DNA from 3 places in the Aquabacterium sp. A3 genome. Region 1 is predicted to be linked to each of the others. Evidence: predicted binding sites of a transcription regulator. Region 1 holds the regulator's gene; each other region holds the start of a gene.
The links. The regulator sigma-54, encoded in region 1, starts transcription at its own class of promoters, with help from an activator protein. The targets are predictions, from matches to a motif close to TGGCANGNAANCTGCTTT.
Positions count from the first base shown of each region.

Region 2: the regulator sigma-54 is predicted to act here: its motif matches at 3,074-3,091, upstream of WNB94_RS06645 (PEP-CTERM sorting domain-containing protein).
Region 3: the regulator sigma-54 is predicted to act here: its motif matches at 2,675-2,692, upstream of nirB (nitrite reductase large subunit NirB).

Region 1 covers NZ_JBBPEV010000006.1:2,092-7,477, reverse strand. The annotation lists gene WNB94_RS15770 (SPOR domain-containing protein) at 1-259, shown strand, start outside; gene WNB94_RS15765 (thiol:disulfide interchange protein DsbA/DsbL) at 283-936, shown strand; gene lptA (lipopolysaccharide transport periplasmic protein LptA) at 1,010-1,624, shown strand; gene lptB (LPS export ABC transporter ATP-binding protein) at 1,629-2,408, shown strand; gene WNB94_RS15750 (RNA polymerase factor sigma-54) at 2,421-3,965, shown strand; gene WNB94_RS15745 (DUF599 domain-containing protein) at 4,050-4,760, shown strand; gene WNB94_RS15740 (THUMP domain-containing class I SAM-dependent RNA methyltransferase) at 4,886-5,386, shown strand, end outside.
Region 2 covers NZ_JBBPEV010000001.1:1,497,361-1,502,746, reverse strand. The annotation lists gene WNB94_RS06670 (type II secretion system protein) at 1-273, shown strand, start outside; gene WNB94_RS06665 (type II secretion system protein) at 278-667, shown strand; gene WNB94_RS06660 (hypothetical protein) at 654-1,136, shown strand; gene epsA (XrtB/PEP-CTERM-associated transcriptional regulator EpsA) at 1,166-2,005, shown strand; gene WNB94_RS06650 (ankyrin repeat domain-containing protein) at 2,016-2,942, shown strand; gene WNB94_RS06645 (PEP-CTERM sorting domain-containing protein) at 3,273-4,151, shown strand; gene WNB94_RS06640 (hypothetical protein) at 4,244-5,386, shown strand, end outside.
Region 3 covers NZ_JBBPEV010000007.1:71,836-77,221, forward strand. The annotation lists gene nirD (nitrite reductase small subunit NirD) at 1-35, opposite strand, end outside; gene nirB (nitrite reductase large subunit NirB) at 54-2,585, opposite strand; gene WNB94_RS16805 (phosphoethanolamine transferase) at 2,772-4,433, opposite strand; gene WNB94_RS16810 (ATP-binding protein) at 4,540-5,386, opposite strand, start outside.

The DNA of each region.
Region 1 (5,386 bases):
GTCCACCGCGCCCGCCGCTGATGCGTTGAACTACCAGGTACAGGCGGGCGCCTATGGCAGCCAGTCTGAAGCCGAACAGCAAAAGGCCAGGCTGGCACTGATGGGGCTGGAGTCCCGCATCCAGGCGCGCGAGGTCAATGGGCGCACCATGTACCGCGTGCGGCTGGGGCCCTATGCCGAGCGCGCGCAGGCCGATGCCGTGCGCGTCAAGCTTCAAGACGCTGGCATCGAGTCGGCCCTGGTGCGGATGCAGCCCTGAGCGATCAAGAAAGGAAGTTCTGCATGAATCGACGTGAGTTTTCCATCCAGACGGCCGCCACCCTCGGCGCCGGCAGCCTGTTGTGGTCTGCGCCTGCGGGTGCTCAAGGCGGGCCCGTCGAAGGCACGCACTACGTGCGCCTCAACGAGCCGGCCCCCGTGTCTGCCCCCGCCGGCAAGGTGGAGGTGGTCGAGTTCTTCTGGTATGGCTGCCCGCATTGCTTCCATTTCGAGCCCTTCGTCGAGGGCTGGTCAAGCAAGTTGCCCGCCGATGTCGCCTTTCGCCGCGTGCCGGTGGCGTTCCGTGAGCGCCCCTTCGGCGTTCACCAGCAGCTGTACTTCGCCATCGAATCCATGGGCCTGATCGACAGCCTGCATCCCCGGGTGTTCAAGGCCATGCACGAGCAGCAACAGCGCCTGGACACGCCGGAGGCCATCGCCGAATTCGTGGGCCGCAACGGGGTGGACAGCGCCAAGTTCATGGCCGTGTTCAAGTCATTCGCGGTGCAAACCAAGTGCCGCCAGGCCCGCTCGCTGACCGATGCGTACCGCATCGACGGCGTGCCCGCGCTGGGCATTGCCGGACGCTACTACACGTCCATTTCGCTCAATGGCACGCCGGCGCGTACACTGGACACCACCAACGCCCTGATCGCCCGATCGCGCCGCCCTGCCTGAATCAGGCTGTTGTTCACGGGCCTGGTGCACTGGCGCTGGGCCGCGCTTCATGGCAGAATCTTCTGCAAGAAACATGCCGAAGATTTTGTTGATGTCCACTGGTTTTCCCCTGTCATGGCCTGGCTGGCGCCTGGTGATGCGCTCAGCCTTGATGGCTGGCGCCGCGCTGGCTGCGGTCGCGCACGCCGAAAAGGCCGACCGGGCACAGCCCCTGGTCTTCGCTGCGGATGCCGCTCGTGTGGACGAGGCCAGCCGGGTCAACATCCTCACGGGGCGGGTGGAGATCACCAAAGGCACCATGGTGGTTCGGGCCGATCGCGTCGAAGTGCGGCAAAACCCCGGTGGCACCCAGACGGCCGTGGCCTCTGGTGGGCAAGAGGGGCGGGCCTACTTCCGGCAAAAGCGTGAAGGTCTCAATGAGTTCATCGAAGGCGAGGCCCTGCGCATCACCTACGACGGCGTGCAGGATCTGGTCGTGTTTTCCGGGCGCGCCGTCATGCGTCGGCTCTCTGGTGGGCAGGCCGCTGACCGGGTCTCGGGCGACACCATCACCTACGACAACAAAACAGGTGTCTTCCAGGTGGCCGGTGCACCTGCTGCCAACAGTGGCGCCAGCCGTGGCCGCGTGCAGGGCGTGATCACGCCTCGCAGCGACGCCCCCAATGCAGCCGGGCCAGCCGGGCGTTGAGCACATGAGCGATCCTCGCCCCCCCACTCCCGGCGACGCCACCACGGCCCGTCTTCACGCTCAGGGCTTGCGCAAACGTTACGGTGCCCGCACGGTGGTGCACGACGTGCACGTGTCGGTGGGCGCCGGCGAAGTGGTGGGCCTGCTGGGCCCCAACGGCGCAGGCAAAACCACCTCGTTTTACATGATCGTGGGGCTGGTTCGGGCTGACGCCGGCACCATCGACATCGACGGTGAACGGGTCGAGCGCCTGCCCATCCACCAACGCGCACGTCGCGGCCTGAGCTACCTGCCCCAGGAGGCCTCGATCTTTCGAGCCCTCACGGTCGAAGAAAACATCCGCGCGGTGCTGGAGTTGCAGCACGACGCGCAAGGCCGACGGCTGTCCGAGGCCGAGCTGCGCCAACGGCTCGACACCCTCTTGCAAGACCTCAGCATCGAGAAGCTGCGCTCCAGCCCCGCCATGGCCTTGTCGGGCGGCGAGCGTCGCCGTGTCGAGATCGCGCGTGCCTTGGCCACCCAGCCGCGCTTCATCCTGCTGGACGAGCCCTTTGCCGGGGTCGATCCCATCGCCGTCATGGAGATCCAGCGCATCATCCGTTTCCTCAAGGCCCGCGACATCGGTGTGCTCATCACCGACCACAACGTGCGTGAAACCTTGGGGATCTGTGATCGCGCCTACATCATCAGCGAGGGCCGCGTGCTGGCCGAAGGCGCCCCTGCCGAGATCATCGACAACGCCGACGTCCGCAAGGTCTACCTCGGCGAGCACTTCCGCATGTGAGGCAGCCGCGCCATGAAGCCTTCACTGCAGTTCCGGCTTTCTCAGCACCTGGCGCTCACCCCTCAGTTGCAGCAGTCCATCCGTCTGTTGCAGCTGTCCACGCTGGAGTTGCATCAGGAAGTCGAGCAAATGCTCGAACAAAACCCCTTCCTCGAGCCCGACGACGAATTTGCTTCGCTGGAAACCGCCGCCTCGCAAGAGTTCGAGCGGCAGCGGCAAGAGCAACTCAGCCGTGATGACCGCGCCACCGACACCGATGGCCCCGGCGGTGAGGCCGAACCTGCCGGCCTGGATGGGCTTGAAGCGGGCGCCACCGAGCGTGATGATTGGGAAAACGGCACCGAGCGCGATGACTTTGACGGCATCCGCGAAACGCCTTCGCGCAACAACAGCGACGACGACGACCACGACCCGCTGGAGCGCAACAGCGAGTCCATCAGCCTGCAAGAGCACCTGCGCCACCAGCTCAATGGCATGCGCCTGTCGCCCGCCGACAAGGCGGCCGTCGATGTCCTGATCGAGTCGCTCAACGAAGACGGCTACCTGGCCGACGCCCTGGAGGACGTTGCCAACAGCCTGCTGGGTGGTGAGGACGACGATGTCGACGAGGACTCGCGCGACGAACTCCTGTCGCGCCTGCGCTGCGCGCTGGGCTGGCTGCAGAGCCTGGAGCCCGTCGGCGTCGGCGCCCGCAACCTTTCCGAGTGTCTCTTGCTGCAGTTGCGCGACCAGGACGATCACCCGGCCTGCGACGTGGCCCGGGCCATCTGCCGCGATCACCTCGAACTGCTGGCCCGCCGCGACATGCGCAAGCTCATGGCGGCCACCGGTGCCGATGAGTCGCAGCTCAAGGCCGCACAGTCCCTCATCGTCAGCCTGGAGCCCAAGCCCGGCCGGGCTTTCACGCGGGCTGAGGCCAACATCATCGTGCCCGACGTCATCGTGCAAAAGTCGGGGCGTGGCTGGAAGGTGGTGCTCAACCCCGACGTCATGCCCAAGCTGCGCATCAACGACCTCTACGCCCAGGCCCTGCGTGCCAGCCGGGGCCCCCGCGGCGGTGGCGAGGGCGCGCACGCCTCGCTCAGCTCCCGCTTGCAGGAGGCCCGTTGGTTCGTCAAGAACATCCAGCAGCGCTTCGACACCATCCTGCGGGTCTCGCAGGCCATCGTCGATCGCCAGAAGAATTTCTTCACCCATGGCGAGATCGCGATGAAACCGCTGGTGCTGCGCGAAATCGCCGACGAACTCGGTCTGCACGAGTCCACCATCTCGCGGGTCACCACCGCCAAGTACATGAACACGCCCTTCGGCACGTTCGAGCTCAAGTACTTCTTCGGCTCATCGCTCAACACCGAAGCCGGCGGCAACGCCTCCAGCACCGCCGTGCGCGCCCTGATCAAGCAGCTCGTCGCCGCCGAAGACCCGGCCAAGCCCTTGTCAGACAGCCAACTCTCGTCCATGCTGGAAGAGCAGGGCATCCAGGTGGCGCGCCGCACCGTGGCCAAGTACCGCGAGGCCCTCAAGATCGCGCCCGCGAACCTGCGCAAGTCGCTCTGACGGCCCCCGCTGGCGGCCGCCGGGGGTGCCGTCATCGCTTCTCGTCACCGTTTCTTTTTGTGAACACCTCCATCTCCCTGCCCCATGCTGTTGCCATTTGAGCGAGCCATCGCCATCCTCCCCTGGCAGGACTGGGCGGCCCTGAGCCTGTTCTTCTTTGGCTGGGTTGCTTATGCCCAGTTCGCCTCGCGCCGAGCCCGGGTGCAGCGCACCTTGCTGGCCAGCACCAACCACTACCGCATGCACTGGATGGCCCAGGTCACCCACCGCGACCAGCGCATCGTGGACGCCGCCATCACCCAGAACCTGGCCAGCAGCCCCAGCTTCTGGGCGTCCACCACCATCCTGATCCTCGGGGGCTTGCTGGCGGTGCTGGGCACCCACGACCGCGCCAGTGAACTCGTCAAGGACATCCCGTTCGCCGCCCGCACCACGCTGCTCGTCTTCGACATCAAGCTGCTCATCTTGCTGTCCGTGTTCATTTACGCTTTCTTTCGCTTCACCTGGTCCATGCGCGTGTACTCCTTCGGTGCCATCCTGGTGGGGGCCGCGCCCAATGTCGACGTGTTCGACCGTGGCCAGGCCGATCGCGACGAATTCATCCGGCGCGCGGGCAAGCTCATGGGCATGGCCGCCGAGAGCTTTGCCGATGGCTTGCGCGCCTACTACATGTCGTTCGCGGTGATCGCCTGGTTCGTGTCCCCGATCTTCTTTGCCCTGGCCACCCTCGCGGTGCTCTGGATCCTCTACCGACGTGAATTCCTCTCGGACGTGCTTGCCGTGCTCAACGCCTGAGCCCGCCCCTGTCGCCGCGCCGATCGTTTGCCTCTCGCTTGCCCATGACCACCTCCGCCCCCCGTCCCCGCCGTGTCCCGGCGCCTGCCTCGCGCCCAGGCCCTTCGCGCCCGGCGCCCGCCGCCATGCCCGGGGGTGGCCATGTGGCTCCCCGTGTGCTTCATGAGCCTGTGCTTTTCCTGTCTTGCGCCAGCGGTGTCGAGCCACTCTTGCTCGACGAGGCCCGTCGCATCCTGGGGGCATCGGCGCGCCTGTCCGAGGGCCGAGGCGGCATCGAGGTGCGTCCGCCCGTCGATCTGCCCGAAGGTGCCCCCCGGCAGCAGGCGGGGCTGGAGCAGGCCATGCGCCTGAACCTCGAAAGCCGCCTGGCCCAGCGCGTCTTGTGGCGCGTGGCCGAATCCACCTACCGTCATGAAGACGACCTCTACCGCCTGGGCCGTCTCGTCGACTGGGCGCAGTGGATCACCCCCCGTCACACCCTGCGCGTGGACGTCGCGGCACGCCGCAGCCCGCTGCGAAGCCTGCAGTTCGCGGGCCTGCGCATCAAGGACGCCGTGTGCGACCACCTGCGCGAACGCACCGGCGAGCGCCCCAGCGTGGACACCCGACACCCTGACCTGGGTGTG
Region 2 (5,386 bases), on a different contig from region 1:
AAACGGGAAGGCGACACGGGCTATCCGCCCACCTTGCGCACCTTGGTGGAGGGCGTGCCCGACATCAGCCAGCCGGCCAAACCGCGCATCTACTTTTTGCGGCGACTGCCGCGCGACCCGCTGGCCGACCGCACCGTGCCGGCCGAACAAACCTGGGGCCTGCGCGCCTACGCCAGCCCACCCGAGGCGCCCGCACCCGGGGCCGATGTGTTTGACGTGTACTCGCAGGCCGAAGGCATGGGCCTGGACGGCACGCCTTACCGCCAGTGGTGATCTCATGCCAGGCCTGAATCGCCGCAAAGGCTTCACCCTCATCGAGTTGATCGTGGTGCTGGCCATCATCGGCCTGCTCGCCAGCATCGTGGCGCCACGCTATGTGCGCACGGTGGACAACGCCCGGGAAGCCACCTTGCGCACCTCACTCAATGTGATGCGTGACGCCATCGACAAATACACCGCCGACCGCGGTCAGTACCCCGAATCCTTGCAGCAACTGGTGCAGGCCGGCTACCTGCGCCACATCCCCGAAGACCCCATCACCGGCAGCCGCGATGGCTGGCAGATGCTGCCGCCCCCGGCCGACAGCGCCATCCCTGGCGGCATGGCCGATGTGCGCAGTGGCGCGATCGGTCGGGGGCAGAACGGGGTGCCGTATGGCGCGTGGTGATCACCGCCATGATCAGCGCGGCTTCAGCTACCTGATGCTGCTGGGCTGGGTGGCGCTCAGTGGTGTGTTGCTGATGGCGGCCAGCACCCACTGGCGCCAACAAGCCCAGCGTGAGCGTGAGATGGAGTACGCCTTTCGGGGCGAGCAGATCCGCCGCGCCATCAGCGCCTACGCGGCCGTGCCGCTGAGCACCGGTCAGTCGCCCTGGCCGCAAAGCCTGAACGACTTGCTGGCCGACGAGCGCACCGGCCAGGTGGTGCGCCACCTGCGCCAGGTGTGGCCCGACCCGATGACGGGGCAGGACTGGGGGCTGATCCGCCAAGGGCAAGGCATACGTGGGGTCTACAGCGTGTCTGCACTCACGCCCCTGAGCGCGCCCAAGGGCGTGGCGCGATTTGACGAGTGGCGTTTCGAGGCAGACCCGCCACCTGCCGCACCGCGTCAACAAACCGTCACGACCGCTCCCTAGACTGCCGCAGTCCATTCCACCCACTCGCCATGTCATCCACCTTCACCGACGCTGCACACCCAGAAGGCCTGATGCGCATCATGGAGGCCGCCCCGCAGGTGTGTCGCCGGCATCAGTTCTTTGTGTGGACACAAGGCGATCTGCAGCGCTGGTTGCCGCACGACCTGATGCTGTGCGGCTTTTACGACCGCGAGGCCAAAGACCTGGCCTTTGACGTGTTCAACAGCCGGCCCTTGCCGGAGGCCACGGTGGCCCAACTGCAAGAGGTTCCCCCCACCTGGTTGCAGCCCCTGGTGACCGTGTGGGACGCCGCCCGCCAGCAGGCCATGACCATGAGCCTGGGCAGCCACGCTACCCAGCACGAAGTGTTGGGAGCCCTCCATGGCGCAGGCTACAGCGAGGTGCTGATGCATGGCCACACCCGTCCGGGGCGCCCTGACGAGCTGGAGAGCTTCTTTGTGCTGGCCCGGCATGGGCAACGGCTGTCGGCCCAGCATGGCCTGGCGTTGGACATGCTGCTGCCGTGCCTGCACACCGCCTACCAGCGTGTGTGCGTGACGGAGCGGCAAATGGTGCCTGCGCGTGCACCTTCGCCCGCGCCTGCGCCCACCCCAACGACTGCGCGCCCCGCAACGCCCATCACCCTGCGCGAGCGCGAGATCCTGATGTGGGTGCGTGATGGCCTGAGCAACCATGCCATCGGCGCCAAGCTGGGCATCAGCGCCCTGACGGTCAAGAACCACGTGCAAAAGATCCTGCGCAAGCTGGGGGCCTCCAACCGGGCCCAGGCCGTGGCCATCGCCATGAGCATCAATGCCTGGGGCGATGGGCTGGGCGCGGCACCTGCGTTCAGAGACTCCCAACATTGAGCAACCCGACATGGCCTTCAAGCCCTTTGACGATCTTTCTTGTGCGGCCTTGCGTGCGGCCTTCCCTGCGGCCTTGTTGTGCCTGACCTTGAGTGGCTGGAGCGCACCTGCGGTGAGCCAGGTGTTGCCACCCTGGCGCGTGGACACCATGGCCAGCCGCGATGTGAACGATTGGCTGGAGTTTGCGCAACCAGCCTTGCCATCGTCCAGCGACCGCCCGGTGGACGACGCCGAGTTTGCGGCCGTGGCCAAGGGTGGGCCTTGGACGCCCTCCGACTGGGCGCCGCTGACCGGCGAGGTGCCCGCATTGATGGCCCTGGCGCGCCAGGGTGACTGGGCAGGCCTGTTGCAAGGCCTGGCCCGCACCGACGCGCCCGTCAACGAGCGCGATCGTGACGGGGCCACCTTGCTGACCCTGGCCGCGCGGCAAGGCCAGTTGAGCGTGGTCAGCGAGTTGCTGCGCCGGGGTGCACAGCCCGATCAGCAGGGCCTGTACGGCTTGAGCCCGCTGGGGGCTGCCGCCCTGGGGGGGCATGAGCTGGTGGTGCAGGCCTTGTTGCGCGCCGGGGCCGACCCATTGCGCTGGAGTGGCGCAGGGCAGGCGCCCTTGCACCTGGCGGCCCGTGGTGGCCATGCGCGCGTGATGCGCAGCCTGCTGGCCGGCGGCGCCGAGCTGATGCAGTTCAACCGCGAAGGGCGCCACGCGCTGGCCGAGGCCGCACGCGCCGGCCAGATCGAGGCCATGGCCTGGCTGCTGGACCAGGCGCAAGTGCCCGTCAACGCGCCGGATTTGCATGGCCTGACGGCGGTGCACGCCGCCGCACTGGGCCGGCATTTTGAGGCCGTGCAATGGCTGCAGCAGCGCGGTGCCACTCTGCAACACCCGCTCACGCCCGTGCTGATCGAGCGTGCCCCCGACCCGCTGCCGCTGAACTGAGGCCAGCCCGCCACTGCACCCCCCCGGAATCGGTGGGACCCCTTCAGACCATGGTTTGACAGCCCCGTGTCCACCCAAGGCGGCTTTGTGGTCTCAACGGACCATTTGGGGCGTTGGTGGGCCCGATGAATTGTCACAAAGCCTGCCTAGGGTAGGCCTTGAATCCAGTGCCGGTTGGGCAGCCTGATCCGAACAGATCAGGAACGCGCGATGGCCTGCCCTGAGGGCGTCACATGGTTTACCCACACTTCGCCCCGAGCCAGGACACCGCGTGCGGCCTGGATTCACGTCGACGTGTTTAGACCATTCATTCCCAAACGGAGAAAGCATATGAAACTGCAATACATCGCTGCCGCAGTGGCCCTGGCCACCGGCATGGGCGCTGCCAACGCTGCCCTGGAGCGCGGCTCCAACGGCAACGGCTCGCTGATCATGATCGCCTACGACAACCGCGGTGGCACCACCACGGCCGGCGTGTTCGATCTGGGCCTGTCGATCAACGACCTGATCGGCGCCACCGGCAACGGCACCGCCATCGACGCTGCCTCGCTGTCGGAAACCGTGGGCACGATGAAGTGGGACTTCATCAACAACACCATCACCCTGGACGGCACCGTCACCAGCTTTGGTGGCACCAACGACTGGACCGGCGCCTGGAACACCCTGCTGGCCAACTCGGACGCCGCTGACCTGCGTTTCGTGGTCACCGGTTTCGACACCACCGGCTTCGGTACCAACAAGCGTTCGATCGTGACGGGTGTGCAAGATCCGCTGCCTTCGCAGCTGTTCAATAGCACCACCAACGCCTCGAACATCCAGCAGATTGCAGCGCAGAACGACATCTTCACGCCGCAAAACAGCCGTGGCACCCACACCACCGTCGCCAACGGCGCCTACACCTTCACGGCTGCCGATGGCGCCACCACCCGTGCCAACGGCTACGCCATGGCTGGTGATGCATTTGGCAACAACTGGCGCAATTTCAACAACCTGGGCGGCGAGACCTTCGCCAACATGGCCACCTACCTGTGGGCCGTGGATGGCACCGCCGCCGAGCGCATCCTGGCCTATGAAGTGACCCTGGACGTGGCCAACGGCGTCCTGAGCGCCGCTGTGCCGACCCCTGCCGTGCCCGAGCCCAGCACCTATGCCCTGGTGATCGCTGGCCTGGCCGTGGCCGGCATCGCCGCCCGCCGCCGCAAGGCCTGATGTGGATGCCCGCTGGCCGTGCCCTCGGCTGGCGGGTCACCTCTTTGCCGATCGTTCGACGTTTTTTGCCCAACCCCTTTCGGAGCATTTCCATGAAATTCACCAAGATCGCCCTGGCCGCCGTCACCCTGGTGGCCGCCCAAGCCCACGCCGACACCGTGTACCTGGCTGGCGCCTCGGCCACCTCGTCCAACTACCGTTCGGCCCTGACCGCCATGTGCGGCAGCGCCGGTGGCAGCGCCACCGAGCTGAGCAGCGGCTCCAACCTGTTCGCCGTGAAGTGCACGACCGACTTCGCTGGCCTGCCCGGCGTGGACGCCGTGTCCTTCAACGTGTCGGGTGGTTCGTTCACCGCCGTCACCACCTCGGCCGGCACCGACACCGCTGATTTCATCAACCCCGCTGCGTCCGCCCCTGGCGCCATCGTCTTCACCGGCGCCCGCTCGTCGGAAGGCGGCTTCCTGGACATCGACGGCGCCGCCTTCTCGGCCGACGACCTGCTGGCCGCCGGCCTTGAGGTGTCGCCTGCCACCACCCCCGCCTCGTTCAGCCAGGTGTTTGGCGTGGCCGTGAGCAACGACCTGTACACCGCCCTGCAAGCCGCCCAAGGCCTGGCCAGCTGCGGCGTGGACAGCATCACCCCCGAGTGCCAGCCCAACATCACCCGCGCCCAGTACACCTCCATCGTGTCGGACGCCTTCAACACCGCCAAGGTCAACGTCAACGCCGTGCTGGGCGTGGGCGCCGAGGGTGACCTGCTGACCGTGTGCCGCCGCGTGTCCACCTCGGGCACTCAGGCCTCGTCCAACCAGTTTTTCCTGAACACCTACGTGGGCAGCGATGGTGCTAATGGCGGCGCTCTGGCACCTGCCACGGCCGCCGACTACGGCATCGCCAACAGCGGCCTGCCTTCGTTCGATGTGCAAGAAGGCTCTGGCACCGGCAACGCCCGTGCCTGCCTGAGCAACAGCGGCTTCGCCCTGGGTGTGCTCTCGCTGGAAAACGCCCCTGACCTGACCACCCGCAGCGGCGGCGCCCGTGCCGATCGCAAATGGCGCTTCGTGAAGGTGAACGGCGTGCACGCTTACGAGCCCGCCGTGAACAGCACCGCCACCGCCAAGAACGGCAGCTACGAGTTCTGGTTCACCTCGCACAAGTACGGCCACACCGCCAACGGCCAGGCCGTGGTCGATGCCATCGACACCGAACTGAGCAGCGGCCTGGACCGTGCTGGT
Region 3 (5,386 bases), on a different contig from region 1:
CGCTGGACCGGGGTGGTGTTCAAGACGGCGTTCATGCTGAATTCTCCGTGGGTTCAGGCGTCCAGGGCGTTGACGGCGGCCTGGTCTTTTTCGTCCGGGCGGGCGGGGCGGATCTGGCCACGCTCACGCACGAACTTCACGGTGGCATCGACCGCATCGCTGTTGACGAAGCTGCGGAAGCGCTGGCGCACTTCCGGCGTGGTCACGGCGGTCTTCCACTCGCACTGGTAGGTGTCGACCACGTGCTGCATCTGGGCTTCGAGCTCGGCCGCGATGCCCAGCTTGTCGGCGATCAGCACGTCCTTGAGGTAGTCCAAACCACCTTCGAGGTTTTCGCGCCAGGTGCTGGTGCGTTGCAGGCGGTCGCCGGTGCGCACGTAGAACATCAGCACACGGTCGATCAGCTGGATCAGCTGCGCCTTGGTCAGGTCAGAGGCGAACAGTTCGGCGTGGCGGGGCTTCATGCCGCCGTTGCCGCAGATGTAGAGGTTCCAGCCCTTCTCGGTGGCGATGATGCCGATGTCCTTGCCCTGGGCTTCGGCGCACTCGCGGGTGCAGCCGGACACGCCGAACTTGATCTTGTGCGGCGCGCGCAGGCCCTTGTAGCGGTTTTCCAGCTCCACGGCCAGGCCCACCGAATCGTCCACACCGTAGCGGCACCAGGTGCTGCCTACGCAGCTCTTGACGGTGCGCAGGCTCTTGCCATAGGCGTGGCCCGACTCGAAGCCAGCGGCGATCAGTTCTTCCCAGATCAGGGGCAGTTGCTCAACGCGGGCGCCGAAGAGGTCCACGCGCTGGCCGCCGGTGATCTTGGTGTACAGGCCGTACTTCTTGGCCACCATGCCCACGGCGATCAGGCCCTCAGGGGTGACCTCGCCGCCCGGCATGCGGGGCACGACCGAGTAGGTGCCGTCTTTCTGGATGTTGCCCAGGTAGTAGTCGTTGCTGTCTTGCAGGCTGGCCAGTTGGGGCTTGAGCACGAAGTCGTTCCAGACCGAGGCGAAGATGCTGGCGGCGGTGGGCTTGCAGATGTCGCAGCCCAGGCCCTTGCCGTGTTTGGCCATCAGCTCGTCGAAGGTCTTGATCTCGCCCACGCGGATCAGGTGGAACAACTCCTGGCGCGAGTAGGGAAAGTGCTCGCACAGGTGGTTGTTGACGGCCAGCCCACGTTTGGCCATCTCGCTCTTCATGATCTGGGTGACCAGGGGCACGCAGCCGCCACAGGTGGCGCCGGCCTTGGTGCACGACTTCATCTGCGCGATGGTGGTGTTGCCCTCGCCCACGGCGGCGCAGATCTGGCCCTTGGTGACGCTGTTGCACGAGCAGATCTGGGCGCTGTCGGGCAGGGCATCGGGGCCCAGACCGGGCTTGGCCTGGCCGTCGCTGCTGGGCAGGATCAGGAACTCGGGCGCTTCAGGCAGGGTGATGCCGTTGAGGGCCATTTGCAGCAGGGTGCCGTATTCATCGGCGTTGCCCACCAGCACGGCGCCCAGCAGGGTCTTGCCGTCGTCGCTCACCACGATCTTCTTGTAGATCTGCTTGAGCTCGTCCACGTACTGGAACGAGCGGCTGCCACGGGTCTTGCCATGGGCGTCGCCAATGCTGGCCACGTCCACGCCCATCAGCTTGAGCTTGGTGCTCATGTCGGCGCCGGTGAAGGTGGCGGCCGCATCGCCTGCGATGTGCCTGGCGGCCACACGGGCCATGTCGTAGCCCGGGGCCACGAGGCCGAAGGTTTGCTCGTTCCAGGCCGCGCATTCGCCGATGGCGTAGATGTCGTGGTCGCTGGTGCGGCAGTGGTCGTCGATGACCACGCCGCCGCGCGGGCCGATGGCCAGCACGCTCTGGCGGGCCAGTTCGTCGCGAGGGCGGATGCCGGCCGAGAACACGATCATGTCGGTGTCGAGGTGGCTGCCATCCTCGAACACCATGCGGTGACGGTGCTCGGCGCCGTCTTCGATCTTCACGGTGCTGTGGCTGGTGTGCACCACCACGCCCAGGTCTTCGATCTTGGCGCGCAGCACGCGGCCGCCGCCGTCGTCCACCTGCACGGCCATCAGGCGCGGGGCGAACTCGATGACGTGGGTTTCCAGGCCCATGTCGCGCAGGGCCTTGGCGCATTCCAGGCCCAGCAGGCCGCCGCCCACCACCACGCCCACCTTGGACTTGGCACCCGAGGCCTTCATCTGGTTGAGGTCGTCGATGGTGCGGTAGACAAAACAGTGCGGGCGCTCGCGGCCGGGGATCGGGGGCACGAAGGGGTTGGAGCCCGTGGCCAGCACCAGCTTGTCGTAAGCGATCTGCTCGCCGTCGACCGTGGTCACGGTCTTGGTGCGACGGTCGATGCTGGCGGCGCGCGAGGCCAGGCGCAAATCGAAGCCGGTGCGGTCGAAGAAGCCGGGCTCGACCAGGGAGAGGTCTTCGGCGGTCTTGCCCGAGAAGTACTCGGACAGGTGAACACGGTCGTAGGCGGGACGGGGTTCCTCGCACAACACAGTGACCTGGGCCCCCGGCAGACCGGATTCGGCGAGGCTTTCGAGGAACTTGTGACCGACCATGCCGTGGCCAACAACAACGATTTTCATGGGAACTCCGCAAACAATGGGGAGCCGCCGTCGTTAGCAGGCCAGAACTGTCAGGCGGGGACGGCATTGCCCCCGCGCGCAGCATTGTCGATGCAAAGTTTGTGCCCACCTTGGGCGGCCCTGCGGCCCGAGTTGTGCACCTCTGTGGTGCGCCGCGAGGGTGCGTGGTGCGGCGTGGTGCGCGCGTCAGCGGCAGGCGCTGAGGGCGTGCCGGTTGGCCGGCACGGCCTGGGTGCGCACCCCGCTCAGGGTCAGCACGGTGCCAAACACATGGTCGTGGCTCAGGGCCTCGTGCGCGCGGGCGCCCAGGCAGTCCCGCCCCCATCCGCGCGATTGCGCCAGGGGGTCGGACACCCAGGTGAGCATGGGCACATGCGTTTGCTCGGGCGGGGCCAGGCTGTAGGGCATGCCGTGCAGGTACAGGCCGTTTTCGCCCAGCGATTCGCCATGGTCCGACACATACAACAAGGCCGTTGGGCGGGTTTGCTGGCTCAACCAGGTGATGGTTCGGCTGAGCAACTGGTCGGTCTGGCGGATGCTGTTGTCGTAGGCGTTGACGATGCTCTGGGGGCTGCAGCGGGGCAGCGAGGCGTCGGTGCACTCGGGTTGGAAGGCCTTCAACGCGGGCGTGCTGCGGCGGTGGTAGGCCGGCCCATGGCTGCCCATCTGGTGCATGACCACCACGGTGCCGCGGGCGCGTCGGGCCGGATCCAGGCTGGCCACGGCCTCGGGCAGGCGCTCCAGCAGCACGTCGTCCGGGCACTCGCCGTCAGGGCAGCGGGGGTCGTTCTCGTCACGCAGGCTCACCGTGGGTACGCGCGCACACACGCCTTTGCAGCCCGATTGGTTGTCCAGCCACACCACGGCCAGGCCCGCGCGCTGCAGCACGTCCAGCAGGTTTTCGTGACGGCTTTCCTGGCCCACCCCGTCTCGGCCCTGGATGGAAAACAGGCACGGCAGCGAGGTATGGGTGTTGGTGCCGCACGAACGCACCTGGTCAAAGTACACCAGGGTGCCGGGGCCCTGGGCCTTCAGCGCCCGCAGGCCGGGGGTGGTGTCGCGGGCGTAGCCCTGCAGCCCGAAATTGGCCGCGCGCACGGTCTCGCCCACCACCAGCACGATCAGCGGGGCCTGGTCAGGGTCGGTGACGGGGGTGTGCAAGCGGGCATCAGGGGCCACGGTGATCAGGGGCGCGTCGGCCTGGGCCGCAGCGCCCAGGCCCTCCTTGAAGGCCAGCTGCGCGCCGGCATACAGGGTGTTGTGGGGGTTGAGCATGTAGCGCAAGGGCTTGTGGTTGCGCATCAGCGTGGCGGCATCCTGAAAGCCCAGCCACAGCACCACGGCGGCCACCATCACGCCCAGCAGGCCCAGGCCCAGTTGCTGCAGCACCAGGCGGCCAGCCGGCACGCGCCGCACGGGCTGCCGCCACCACCAGGCGCCCGGCAAGAGCACGCCCACCACGAAGGCCCCGGCCATGGGCCAGGACAGCAGGTCCAGCGTTTCGCGCCAGTCGGTGTGCGCGACGTTGGCGATCATGCTGCTGTCGATGACGATGCCGTAGCTGGCGATGAAATAGCTGCCGGCGGCCACGGCCAGGATCAGGAACAGGCCCCAGGGTTTGAGCCACCAACGCCAGGCGGTCAGCGCCAGCAGCAGCAAGGTGCCTCCCCAGACCACGCCCAGCCATGTGAGCAGTGGGGCGGCCACGCGCCAGCCTTCGTGCTCGGGCAGACGCCACAAGGCCAGCCAGAACGGCAGGTTGCCCGGCAGGGTCAGCCACAGCGACAGGATCAGCAGGAGGCTCAGGGGATGCCAGCCCGGCGATCGGGCTGAAGGTGAAGCAGGCATGGACGCGAAGCCGGGACAGTGGGCTCGCGTGGATTGTTCAGATGGGGATTAATCCAGCCTTAATCGTCCCCCCGGTTCTGCCCTCCCCTGTCCTGCCCTGCCGCCGTCAGGTCTGCCTGGAGCCCGCTGGCCAGCTCAGGGTGTGGCCGTGGGGGTGGGAGGCGTCGCCGGGCTCGCGCCGCCACCGCAGCCCCAGCCACTGGGTGATGCGGTCGACCAGGGTCAGGCCGATGCCCAGGCCGGTGCTGGCACCGGTGGTGGCGGTGGCGGGGGCGTTGGCGGGGGTGGGGCCCGGGCCGCTGTCGTCCACGCTGAGGTGCACGCTGCCATCGTCCAGGGCGCTCAGCCGCACCCACACCTGGCTGCCCGCCGGGGTGTGGCGCAGGGCGTTGTCCAGCAGGTTGCGCAGGGCCAGGGTCAGCAGCGTGGGGTGGCTGTGCACCGTCACCGGGGCCTCGGGGGCGTCCAGCGACAGCTCGTGGCCTCGTTCGTGGGCCAGGGCGGCGTGTTCGGCCACCACCTCGCGGCACAGCGCGTCCAGCGCCACGGGCTGCGCATCGGCCGCGTCCAGCCCCTGGGCGCGCGCCAGGTCCAGCAACTGCTGCAGGATGCGGCCTGCCCGCAGGGCCTCGTGCTCCACGCGCGCCAGCGCGGTCTGCCGTTCGCCATCGGTCGGTGCCGTCTGGGCCTGGCGGCTTTGCCAGACCAGGGCCGTCAGGGGGGTGCGCAGTTCATGGGCCACGTCGCTGGCAAAGCGTCGCTCGCGTTCGGCCTGGGCCTGCAGTCGGTGCACCAGGCCGTTGATGGCGTGCACCGTGCTGTGCAGCTCGGTGTAAGGCTGGGCCTCGTTGAGCGTTTGGCCCTGTTGGCCATCCAGCCGTTCGATGTCGTCCGACAGGCTGACCAGGGGTTGCAGGCCGCGCCGGATGGCCCAGGCCAGCATCACCGCCACC